DNA from 2 places in the Streptococcus pasteurianus genome. Region 2 is predicted to be linked to the other one. Evidence: predicted binding sites of a transcription regulator. Region 2 holds the regulator's gene; the other holds the start of a gene.
The links. Region 2 encodes HrcA, which represses chaperone genes, less so after heat shock. Its sites were predicted from a motif close to TTAGCACTCNNNNNNNNNGAGTGCTAA; they were not measured.
Positions count from the first base shown of each region.

Region 1: the regulator HrcA is predicted to act here: its motif matches at 5,086-5,112, upstream of groES (co-chaperone GroES).

Region 1 covers NZ_CP039457.1:142,126-148,690, reverse strand. Annotated here, with positions in the region: gene E8M05_RS01005 (zinc ribbon domain-containing protein) at 1-874, opposite strand, end outside; gene E8M05_RS00995 (Rgg/GadR/MutR family transcriptional regulator) at 1,997-2,875, opposite strand; gene groL (chaperonin GroEL) at 3,045-4,673, opposite strand; gene groES (co-chaperone GroES) at 4,742-5,026, opposite strand; gene E8M05_RS00980 (ABC transporter ATP-binding protein) at 5,238-6,041, opposite strand; gene E8M05_RS00975 (ABC transporter substrate binding protein) at 6,041-6,565, opposite strand, start outside.
Region 2 covers NZ_CP039457.1:269,537-276,101, reverse strand. Annotated here, with positions in the region: gene truA (tRNA pseudouridine(38-40) synthase TruA) at 1-173, opposite strand, end outside; gene dnaJ (molecular chaperone DnaJ) at 292-1,431, opposite strand; gene dnaK (molecular chaperone DnaK) at 1,772-3,601, opposite strand; gene grpE (nucleotide exchange factor GrpE) at 3,683-4,222, opposite strand; gene hrcA (heat-inducible transcriptional repressor HrcA) at 4,265-5,299, opposite strand; gene E8M05_RS01615 (glycoside hydrolase family 73 protein) at 5,434-6,015, opposite strand; gene E8M05_RS01610 (M15 family metallopeptidase) at 6,012-6,565, opposite strand, start outside.

The DNA of each region.
Region 1 (6,565 bases), 130 kb from region 2:
ATTGGTCAAAAGCTGACACAAGAATCTGACCAGCACTTGCTTCATCTAAGAGATTTTCAGCATCTAAAGCCACCGTATCACCATCAGAAATGCCAGAAAGAGCCTGCTTTTGTGATGTCAATTCTCCGTCTGAATAATTCTTTTTAACATAAGCTTGCGCAGAATCCGTCAAAGGATAATCACTCACATCATACTCACCATTTGACAAAGTCCCAATGCGTGTGTCATCAAAATAAAGCTCACCGTCAGTCAAATTACTTGTTACTTTGAATGTTTTAAAACTAACAGTCAAATCCAACAAGCTATTTTCACCGTCATAAGCCTTACTTAGCTCTACTGACTTCCCATTGTAAGTGCCTGAAATACTCGCCGTATAATCCGCAATTGGTAAACGCTCAAGTGTCAGCGTATAATCTTCCGAATCACTAACCGCTACTTTTTTCTCGTTTAAAAGAACATCAACCTGATTAATATTTGTCTTAATGGTTAAACTCATTGGTTTTAAAGCTACTCGGTAAGCGGGGAAAAAGAGAAATCTTCGCCCCACTTTTTTAATGTAGGAATCATCCGAACTGTCTGCCTTCTCTAGCGTCTCTGACAGTTTTTGGGCTTCACTTTTAGAAAGCTTTGTAAACATCGTATATTGCGCTTGGTCATTCGTCACTTGTTGATTGGTATCCGACCAGACGACATATCCCTTGATATTTTCAAACGTATCGCCAGACTGACGGTAAGCGGAGACATATTCCTCAATCAAATGTTTCTTTGAATAATGAAAACTCCCCCACACCAAAAATAGTACCAAAGCAAGTCCTAAAATAAGACTAGGTATCCAAACTTTTTTTAATCTTAAAATGCTTTTTATCTTTTTCATGACTTTTCTCCATTATTCTTACTATTTCACATATTATATCAAAAATTCTTTAACTTCTTGTTACAAAATAGCCACACCACATTACAGTAAAAAACAGAAAAAACGACTCAAAAAGCCGCCATTAGTCAAAAATCATCTTTATTATCACTCCTAACAATATAAATAGCACCCAAAACAGCACCAACAACACCTAACCAAAAGAACATAAGCTTACCCCTTTCACCTCAAAAACTCCTACACTCACGAGTAAACTGTTATTGTTGCTTTTAGTATACTACACCTTCTATTATTTTTCGACCATTTTAATGCTTCGTGGAAAAATTGATGCAAAAGAAAAACGAACCCCACCAAATCAAAAAGTTCGCTTTTTCTTTAAGTTTTTTAGTGTAGCTTATCAGTCTTTTCAGAAGGTAATCATTCATCAAGCTGCACCAACATATTTTCAGCTGCCCCCAACCGAAAATACGGTATCAAATAAATATAAGGTCTACGAGGATGTCTAGGTTAGCTATCAGTACTTTTATAGGTGAACAATCATGTCTAAAACAAACCTTATAAACCGTTCTTAATGTTATCATACCTCATGGATATACTAATTTGTAATTGAGTAAATAATACTACTACGAATACTACAGATGGTGTCACTCAATTGAAAAAGGTATGATTTGTTAACTTGAACCGGTCATTGTTCAAGTCTTATTTAGCAATTCTGCTAATTTTCTCCTAGGAAAGTCCAATTCCCTTAGAACAATATCTTGGTTTTCGAGTATGCTCCCAAAATCAAAAGCTCCCAATCAATTGATTTTCATACTTGAAACTTCTTACATATAAGAACGACATGGTTCCATTAAGCATTAATCAAAATACTTATGGATATAATATAACATAGAAAACTGCCGATATTAAAAATTCTCAAATACGAAAATTTAAAAATATTTTTTTCATATTTGAGAATTTTAGCTTTTTTTCTTATTTTATTCTATAATAAATAGAAAAGGGAGGTAATGTTATGCTCAAAAAATTGATTGCTGTAGCAGCTGTTCTTCTAACTTTTAGAATTTGGCCATTTTAATTAGTGCCAACTATTTCCGAACACAGAGAGTAGATAACAATTATCCACTATTAGGTTAGCGGTGGTTGTTTATCTGCTCTTTTCTTGTCTTTTAGGCAAAATGCTTCTAACCGTTCTCTTAACACCAAAGCAGTTGTAGGGTTACCTAGTTTTTCTACCATTTCAATATATTCTTCCATTGGTTCGGTCGTTGTTATTTCACCTTTTAAATAAGCTAGAATTTGCCTTAAGAAATTTAAAACAACAATCGCAAACATATCTTGATAATTTAATAATTTTTCCAGTTTATCAATAAAAAAAGTGGTGTAATAAAACTCTTCGCGATCAATTAGCGCAAAGATGATATTTAAAAAGGTTAGCTCTGCTGTTTTTTTATGCTGCGGCAACGATAAATAAAACTTATCACGTTCTGCAAAAGCTTTCCCTAAGAAAATCAAATCTGCATCTGACAAAATAGCCATTGTATTTCCAAAAATGTACAGCTCATACTCCGTCCATTCTTCTATACCATAAAGATAGTCTGTCAAAAACTTCTTGTCCTCATCGGCGATTTCATAATTTGGGTCTAGTGAATGAATAGCGCTAGCGACATCTATCCTATTTAGCCGGTTATAGGTGTCAAATGTTTCCGTATCTTCCAAAGTGTTCAGCAATTGTTTTAATCCTTCAACATCACCCTTTAACTGTAATTTTGCAATCTGTTTACCAACAGCAAAAAAGGGGCTTTCTTGATAATGATTTAAAGCATGCCCGAACTCGGCGAAACTCATGTGAATACCAGAAATAGCTACTAACAATTTATCAGCTGCTAACATTGTTTGCCCATTTTCAAATTTTGATAATTGTGAAAGAGACACATTGCCACGCGCCACTCTGAGTTCCCGATAAAGTTCACCTAAATTCATTAATTCTTTTTCGTTCAATATCATTTTTCTCCATAATTAATGAGCGCTAGCTCTTTTTCACGTTATCTATACTTTGCCTTATTATATCAAATTTTGTTATAAAACTCTTAAATAAAGACATTGCTTTCAAGGCAAATGAAAACTCCTCAGAATTTGAGGAGTTTTCGTTATTTTTAATAATCATTTATCTAGCTTAGAAGCCACCCATCATTGATGGATCCATACCTGGAGCTGCTGGCGCTGGTGCAGCTGGTTCTGGATGATTAGCCACAACGGCTTCAGTTGTCAAAATAAGACTTGCAACTGATGCGGCATTTTGAAGGGCTGAACGTGTTACTTTAACAGGGTCAATGATACCTGCTTCAACCATGTTTACCCATTCACCATTGGCAGCGTTAAATCCTGTACCAACTTCTGAGTTTTTCAAGTGTTCGATGATAACTGAACCTTCGTAACCAGCATTGAATGCAATTTGACGAACCGGTTCTTCAAGAGCACGAAGAACAATGTTACGACCAGTTGCTTCATCACCGTCAAGTTCAAGTTCAGCAACTTTTGAAATGACATTGACAAGTGCTGTACCACCACCTGCAACAATACCTTCTTCAACGGCAGCGCGTGTGGCATTAAGCGCATCTTCAATACGCAATTTCATTTCTTTCAATTCTGTTTCTGTCGCTGCACCAACTTTGATAACAGCTACTCCACCAGCTAATTTAGCCAAACGTTCTTGTAATTTTTCACGGTCAAATTCTGATGTCGTTGCTTCGAGTTGTGATTTAATCACATTGACACGATTAGCGATAGCTGAAGCCTCACCAGCTCCTTCAACAATAACTGTGCTATCTTTATCAACAGTTACTTTAGCAGCTTGTCCAAGAGCTGTCATGTTTGCATCTTTCAAATCAAGACCAAGGTCTTCTGTGATAACAGTACCACCAGTTAAAATGGCAATATCTTCAAGCATTGCTTTACGACGGTCACCAAATCCAGGAGCCTTAACAGCTACAACGTTGAAAGTACCACGAATTTTGTTAAGCACAAGTGTTGGAAGAGCTTCACCATCAACATCATCCGCAATAATAAGAAGTGGACGACTAGTTTTAAGCACTTCTTCAAGAAGTGGCAAAATATCTTGAATGTTTGAGATTTTCTTATCTGTAATCAAGATGTATGGATTTTCGAGGTCAGCAACCATTTTTTCATTGTCAGTAACCATGTATTGTGAAAGGTAACCACGGTCAAATTGCATACCTTCAACAACGTCAAGTTCTGTTTCCATACCACGTGATTCTTCGATAGTGATAACACCGTCGTTGCCAACTTTTTCCATAGCTTCTGAAATGTATTCACCAACTTTTTCAGAACGTGATGAAACCGCAGCAACTTGAGCAATCGCTTCTTTATTAGCAACTGGTTGAGCAATAGCTTTCAATTCGTCAACTGCAACAGCAACAGCTGATTCGATACCACGACGGATACCAATTGGGTTTGCACCCGCAGTAACGTTTTTAAGACCTTCACGAACGATAGCTTGCGTCAATACTGTGGCAGTTGTTGTACCATCACCAGCGATGTCGTTTGTTTTTGAAGCAACTTCTGATACAAGTTTAGCTCCCATATTTTCAAAATGGTCTTCTAATTCGATTTCTTTGGCGATTGTCACACCATCATTTGTGATAAGTGGTGAACCAAATGATTTTTCAAGAACCACGTTACGACCTTTAGGACCTAAAGTTACTTTAACGGTATCTGCCAAAATATCCACACCACGCATCATGCTTGCACGTGCATCTGCTGAAAATTTAATATCTTTTGCCATGATTAGTTTCCTCTATTTTATTTCTATTTGATAAATTTTCTAAATAAACATTAATAGCACAATTTCTCTTATGCTAGAATAGCCAAAATATCTGCTTCACGAACAATAGTTACTGTGTTATCGTCGTCTTTGACTTCAATTCCAACACCGTTTTCAATAATGACTTTATCACCTGCTGCAACACTTGGCGCTACCAGTTCACCTGTCAAGGTACGAGCACCGTCACCGACTGCTACAACAGTTGCTACTTGAGTTCTTTCTTTGCTTGCGCCAGCAAGGACAAAACCACCAACTGTTTGCTCTTTTTCTTCCTCAACTTTCAAGACCACACGGTCACCTAATGGTTTTAACATGCTTTTGCCTCCAATTATCTCTTAATTTTTGTTTGAAAATAGCAGAGCTAAATTCTTTTTTAGCACTCTAATGTAACGAGTGCTAATTTCTACAAAAACTATTCTAACACTTGATCATAAATAGTCAAGAAAAAAACACTAATTCTCAGAAAAAGAAAACTGAGTTGAAATTGTTCCTATTATGAAAGTAATTTTTCTCAATTAATCTATGTCACCCCAGCACTAGGGCATCGTCGTTTAGGGCTTGACCGCTATTTTTGTGGAAGAGGTCCATGAGTTGAGCAACGGTGAGGTTTTTCTTTTCATCGCCACGAACATCAACCACGATTTTGCCATGATAAAGCATGATAAGACGATTACCATACTCGATAGCGTGTTCCATATTATGAGTAATCATTAGGGTTGTTAGCTCTTGTTCTTCAACGATTTTTTTCGTTAAATGCATAACCATGTCACTTGTTTTTGGGTCAAGGGCTGCTGTGTGTTCATCTAAGAGAAGAATTTTGGGGCGTACCAAGGTTGCCATAGCAAGCGTTAGTGCTTGGCGTTGACCACCTGATAAGAAAGCCGCATCTGTTTTCATACGATTTTCCAGTCCTAAACCAAGTTCTGTCAACGTTTCTTTGAACAATTCACGTTCTTGTTCGGTGACAGATTTTTTGAAGAAGCTGCGCTTTTTACCACGACGGTAAGCAATCGCCATATTTTCTTCAATCGTTAAATTGGTTGCTGTTCCCATTCGTGGGTCTTGGAATACACGGCTAATATCTTTTGAACGTGCGGCAACAGAAGCTTTACGAATAGATCCTCCTTCCAGAAGAATGTCTCCTTCGTCAATGTCAACGACGCCAGCAATGGAATTCATAAGTGTTGATTTCCCAGCACCATTTCCTCCAATGACAGAGATGAAATCACCTTGTTCAATGTCTAAATCTAAGCCACGCAAAACGTGATTTTCGTTAACAGTTCCTTTTTCAAAGGTTTTATGAATATTTGATAATGTTAAAAGTGCCATTAATCTTCACCTCCTGGAGTTAATGTTTTTGAGGGTTTGATATGAAGTTTGTTGCGAATTTCTGGAACATAGAGAATCAAGGCAAGCAGAATCGCTGACGCTAATTTGAGCATTTGCGCATCGACATTCATGGCTAGAATGATAACAAGCACCAGACGATATAAGATTGAACCAAGAACAATTGACCAGAGACGTTTGCCAAGTGGCAAATATTTCACGATAACTTCAGCAAGGATAATAGATGCCAAACCATTAACAATCGTACCTGTTCCCATATTCATATCCGCGTAGCCATTATTTTGCGCCAAAAGTGAACCAGCAAGGGCAATCAAACCATTTGAAATCATGTAACCCAAAATCTTCATGCGGTCAACCTTGATACCATTAGCTTCACCCATAGCAATATTATCACCTGTTGCACGAAGCGCGAGACCGACTTGCGTATTTAACAGAACCACCAGCAAGATAATGACTAATGCGACAAAGATAACACCAATCAAAATCACAGCATATAGTTTCGACAA
Region 2 (6,565 bases):
GCATGCACCCCTGAATCTGTACGACCAGCACCATGCACTTTAACTGGATTACCACTATTTAATTTCTGTAATGTTTTTTCTAATTCTTCCTGAACAGAACGCTCACTCGGCTGTCGTTGAAAGCCAGCAAAAAGCCTACCGTCATAGGAAATCGTTGCTTTATATCTTACCATGAGTGTATTTTATCATCTTAACAAAAGACTTTCCAGAAAATTTAGAACAAACTGTCCCCATACAGAATTTTACATAAAAAAGAGATTGGAAATGTTAGTTTCCAATCTCTGTGAGAGTTTATTCACCGTCAAAGGCGTCTTTCATTTTGTTAAAGAATCCTTTTTTCTTAGGATTAACAACTTTATCACCACCTGCTGCTGCGAAGTTTTTAAGCGCTTCGACTTGAGCATCATTAAGTTTAGTTGGTGTTACGATATTGACGGTTACATGTTGGTCTCCTTGACCTCCACCACGCAATTTCGGAGCACCTTTACCTTTGAGGCGGAATGTCTTACCAGTTTGTGTTCCAGCTGGGATTGTCATTTCAACATCACCATGCACCGTTGGCACTTCGACAGTATCACCAAGAGCTGCTTGAACAAAGCTAATATTCATGTTGTAGTAAATGGTTGAGCCATTACGTTCAAATTGCTTACTTGGTAAAACATTGATAATAACGAAGAGGTCACCATAAGGCCCGCCGTTAAAGCCTGCTTCACCTTGACCTTGCAAGCGAATTTGTTGACCAGTTTCAACACCTGCTGGAATCTTAACAGATACTTTATGAGTTTTCCTTTCATGACCAGTACCATGACAAGTGTGACAAGGTTCTTTAATTTCTTTACCTGTACCATGGCAAACATCACAAGTTACTTGACGACGCATCATACCAAGAGGTGTCTGTGTATCAACATTAATAACTCCTGAACCATGACAACGACTACATGTTACGGGACTAGTTCCAGATTTAGCGCCTGTACCAGAACATGTTGAACAAGTTGATTCACGGTTATAAGCCACTTCTTTTTTAACACCAAAAACGGCCTCTTCAAAACTCAAATTCACACGATATTGAAGATCATCACCTTGACGTGGTGCATTGGGATTGCGCATACCCCCGCCACCACCGAAAAAGCTTGAGAAGATATCTTCAAAACCACCAAAGCCAGCACCGTCGAAACCGCCAAATCCACCAGCTCCGCCACCGAATCCGCCATTAGATCCCGCAGCACCATATTGGTCATAGGCGGCACGTTTTTGCTCATCACTTAGTGTTTCATAAGCCTCTTGAACTTCTTTGTACTTTTCTTCAGCACCAGGTTCTTTGTTAATATCTGGGTGGTACTTCTTCGACATTTTTCGATAAGCTTTTTTAATCTCATCTTGCGAAGCGTCTTTAGAAACACCCAAACGATCGTAAAATTCTGTATTGTTCATAATTATGATATTAAGCCGTTAAGCGACTCAAAGAAAAATAGGAAACTTTCCCGACGATACTTGCATCTAGGTAAAGTTTATCTTTTTTCATAGAGTCGTAGGCGTATTCAAATATATAAAATAACTTTTACGCCTTTTCAGCCCGTGTTCATTTCTGAACACTTTCCTTTCTTTATCATTAAAAAGGTTATTCAAAATAATTCTATGGTTTCTCTATTTATCCAAAAACAGAGGTTGATATTTTCGCAACCTCTGAATTTTATAATTTACCAAGAAAAAATCACACTAAACTTACCAAAATAAGTAAATAGTCAAATATATTCTTGATAATCATGATGAATTATTTTTCAGTAAACTCACCGTCAACAACGTCATCACCATTGTTTGATGAATCAGTTGATTGTGTACCTTCAGCACCTGCTTGGGCTTGTTGTGCAGCTGCAGCTTGTTCGTACAATTTCACAGCAAGAGCTTGAGCTTTTTCGTTAAGAGCTTCAAGTTTAGATTTCATATCTTCAAGATTGTTAGCTTCTTGAGCAGCTTTCAATTCATCAAGAGCAGATTGAGCAGCATCACGTTCTGTATCAAAGCCTTTGCCTTCTGTTTCTTTGAGTGTTTTTTCTGTTGCAAAGATAGCTTGATCAACTTCGTTACGAAGGTCAACTTCTTCTTTACGTTTAGCATCAGCTTCTGCGTTAGCTTCTGCATCTTTCATCATTTTTTCAATTTCTTCATCAGTCAAACCAGAGTTAGATTGAATAACGATGTGTTGTTCTTTTTGAGTACCAAGGTCTTTAGCTTTAACAGACACGATACCGTTTTTGTCAATATCAAATGTTACTTCGATTTGAGGGATACCACGAGGTGCAGCTGGAATATCAGTCAATTGGAAACGACCAAGAGTTTTGTTATCAGCAGCCATTGGACGTTCACCTTGAAGAACGTGGATATCTACGGCTGGTTGGTTATCAGCAGCCGTTGAGAACACTTGTGATTTAGATGTCGGGATAGTTGTGTTACGGTCAATAAGTTTTGTAAATACACCACCCATAGTTTCAATACCAAGTGACAATGGAGTAACGTCAAGAAGAACGACATCTTTAACATCACCAGTGATAACACCACCTTGGATAGCAGCACCCATAGCAACTACTTCGTCAGGGTTAACAGATTTGTTTGGTTCTTTACCAGTTTCAGCTTTAACAGCTTCGACAACGGCAGGAATACGTGTTGAACCACCAACAAGGATAACTTCATCGATTTCAGAGATTGAAAGACCAGCATCTGACAAAGCTTGACGAACTGGAGTTTTAGTACGTTCAACAAGGTCACGAGTCAAATCATCAAATTTAGCACGAGTAAGGCTTGTTTCCAAGTGAAGAGGTCCAGCAGCTCCAGCAGTGATGAATGGAAGTGAAATTTGTGTTTGAGTCACACCTGAAAGGTCTTTTTTAGCTTTTTCAGCAGCATCTTTCAAACGTTGAAGAGCCATTTTATCTTGGCTAAGGTCTACGCCATTTTCGTTCTTGAAGTCAGCAACTAACCAATCAATAATTTTTTGGTCGAAGTCGTCACCACCAAGTTTGTTATCACCTGCTGTTGCAAGTACGTCAAAGACACCGTCACCAAGTTCAAGAATAGAAACGTCAAATGTACCACCACCAAGGTCAAATACTAAGATTTTTTCATCTTTATCAGTTTTATCAAGACCGTATGCAAGAGCGGCTGCAGTTGGTTCGTTAACGATACGTTCTACTTCAAGACCAGCGATTTTACCAGCATCTTTTGTTGCTTGACGTTGAGCATCGTTGAAGTATGCAGGAACTGTGATAACAGCTTTTGTTACTTTTTCACCAAGGTAATCTTCAGCATAACCTTTAAGGTATTGAAGAATCATTGCTGAGATTTCTTGTGGAGTGTATTCTTTACCATTTGCAGATACTTTTTCAGAAGTACCCATTTTAGATTTGATAGAAATAACTGTATCTGGGTTGGTTACTGCTTGACGTTTAGCAGCGTCACCAACGATGATTTCACCGTTTTTGAATGAAACAACTGAAGGAGTTGTACGGTTACCTTCTGGATTTGCAATAATTTTTGATTCAGTTCCTTCAAGAACTGCAACGGCTGAGTTTGTTGTACCTAAGTCAATACCAATAATTTTAGACATATTTTATCCCTCTTTTTATGATTTATCTTTTTTACTTTCAGTTATAGTTTTACGACATTGCGGTCAAGTCTTTGCTAACGATTAGCTGTAAACAACAACCATAGCTGGACGCAATAGACGTTCGTGAAGTTTGTAACCCTTTTGAAGCACTTGAGCAATGCTATCTGCAGGATGTTCTTCATCAGCTGGAAGAGTTTGAACTGCCATATGTAAGTTGTGGTCAAAGTTTTCAACAACCACTTCTTCAACACCTTCTTCGTTAAGCGCACGAATCAAGCTATCACGTGTCATTTCAAGACCTTTTTTCACATCATCTGTCAATCCTTCAACAGCAAGTGCTCTTTCCAAATTATCCAAACTTGGTAAGATTGCTTTGGCTAAATCTTGTGAACGATATTTTTGCAATTGCTGACGTTCTTCATTAGCGCGACGTTGAATGTTTTGCATTTCAGCATGAGCACGAAGGTATTTATTTTCAAAATCTTCCGCACGCTCAAGTGCTTTTTGCAATTCTTCATTTTGAGCATCTTCTTGAGGCTGCTCTTCTACTTTTTCTTCAGTCACAACATCAGTGGCTTCAACTTCTTCTTGAAGTTCTTCGTTTTTAGTTTCTTCTGACACTGTGTCCCTCCCCTATCTTTTTTATCAATTTAATTACTAAACTTAGTTGACCTCGTAATGATTACTATTGAGGTAACGATAATAATCACCAAGTTTCATCGCCAAAACACGCCCGATAACATTTACCAAGCTAACGCTTCTGCGATAATCCATATCAATCGGACCAATCAAGCTAAGAAGCCCAAATCCACGATAAGGAATCAGAAACTTATGTGTCAAAACAGTCACATTAGCTAGTGCTACTTCTTGACTATCTGCAACCTGAACAGTCGCAATCTCATCTTCTTTCATTGAGGAACGAAGAGCAAATGCGACCCTTTGGTCATTATCTAAGAAACGATATGTTTCCAGATTAGCATAATCAAGTGAATTAACCTTACCAGCCACAAAAACCAATTCTTTAAACAATTCTGCGAAAATATAGTCGAACAAACCTAATACATTGTCTGTCACCGTAAAATATTTTTGTAAAATCTGCGGAATCTCTGTTCGTAACTTATAATGAATATCCAACACCGTTCGTCCAAGCAAACGTTCATCGACGATTTCTTTCAAAGTTACCAAGTCTTTCAACATAAAATTTTTAGGAATGGCAAATTGAATTGTCGCAGGTTTGGATTCATCCAAGGTTAAAACAGCTAGAGCATCATGACTCGATAGTTGAACAATGTCGAAAGCTGTAAGTTTTTGACGAGCTGGCTCAACATCCAAAATCACTGACGTGTAACCAGTCATATCAGCCAAAACCTGACTTGCTTTTTGTAGAATATCATCAAGCTTAAAAGCTTCAAAATCAAAAGCTTTGACGACCTGATAAATATCACGTTCATTGATACTATCAAGACTCAATGAATGCTCAACAAAATATTTGAAACCAGCAGTACTTGGCATTCGTCCACTTGACGTATGAGCCTTTTCAAGTAATCCCAACTTTTCTAGCTTCGCCATATCGTTACGAATCGTTGCACTACTCGAGTCAATGGTTGCCTGTAAAGTCCTAGAGCCGACAGGTTCATGCGTCTGCGTAAATAATTCGATAATCAAATTCAAAATATCACTTTGACGTTGAGTAATCATAACCTCGCTCCTTTCTACATTTAGCACTCATATACTTCGACTGCTAATTTATGATTTTATTATACTCCTTTAAAAACGAGTGTCAAGAGAAAAGCTCAAAAAATTAGCACTCTTTTTATAAGAGTGCTAATTTTTTATTTATCATACGATGTTAAGTTGTTTTTTTCAATAATAGCAATCAATTTCGTAGCATAGTCAGGGTCTGTGCTAAATCCTATATCTTGCAACGATTGTGCTGGTTTTTTATAGCCCGTATTAGATACTAAAATATCATACGCTCCATCGCTTAATGTGCCAGATTGTAATAAATCAAAATAGTCATAAATAGCAGCTGTCCAAGATTTATAAACCGCAAAGCAACCTGTCTCAGTCTGCCACTCATTGACAAAATAACTCTTATAAGTTAATTCTATGGACATTTGACCATCCTGTGCCTGCACCGCAAATAAATTATGATATTTTACTGCCAGTAAATTCGTTCCATAATTTGATTCCAAAACAGCTTGAGCAATGATAATCGAAGGACGTACGCCATATGATGCTGCTACTTTTTGAATCGTCGGAGCAATTTCTTCAATAAACTCTGTTTGCGTATAAGAAACACTCTGCTTCTTCGTAGCATTTGGCGTTGCATGATGCAAGCAAAGCAAAAGAATTCCAACAAAAAAGATAAAAACAAAAGTCAAAAATTGTTTCAGAGAAAAACGAGATTTCATCGATTATTCTCCTTCAACAAAGACACATATTCTTCTAAGGTTAAGTTGTTTTCTGTCATGTATTTAGCAGATTCAACGCCAACATAGCGGAAATGCCAATCTTCGTAATCGACTCCCGTTGAATCACTCTTTCCTTCAGGAAAACGTAGAACAAAACCATATTCAGGAGCAATAGCTACGACTTGCGCAACAACATCTGCATCACTCTCATTCAAAGAATTTACCGTACTCATATCAATAGCAAGTCCAGTCTGATGTTCACTAGCACCAGCAGGCTGTGAATACGTCTTAACCAAATCCTCCGCCGCTTCTTGCGTTAAACTTGGATTAGTTGCCATTTCTTGTGACACATAGGAATTAAATAATTCTTCTTGATAAGCCACACTTCGGTAGCCAGAAATCAAATGTTCACTGCTATCAATAGCTTGCGCTGCTGCCAAAAAATTTCGAACATTATCAGTAATACGTGAATCCACATAGATATTATCAATTTGCGTTAAATCAGGATTCATCTCAGCTGTAATATTATCACGATTAACTAAAACAAGCT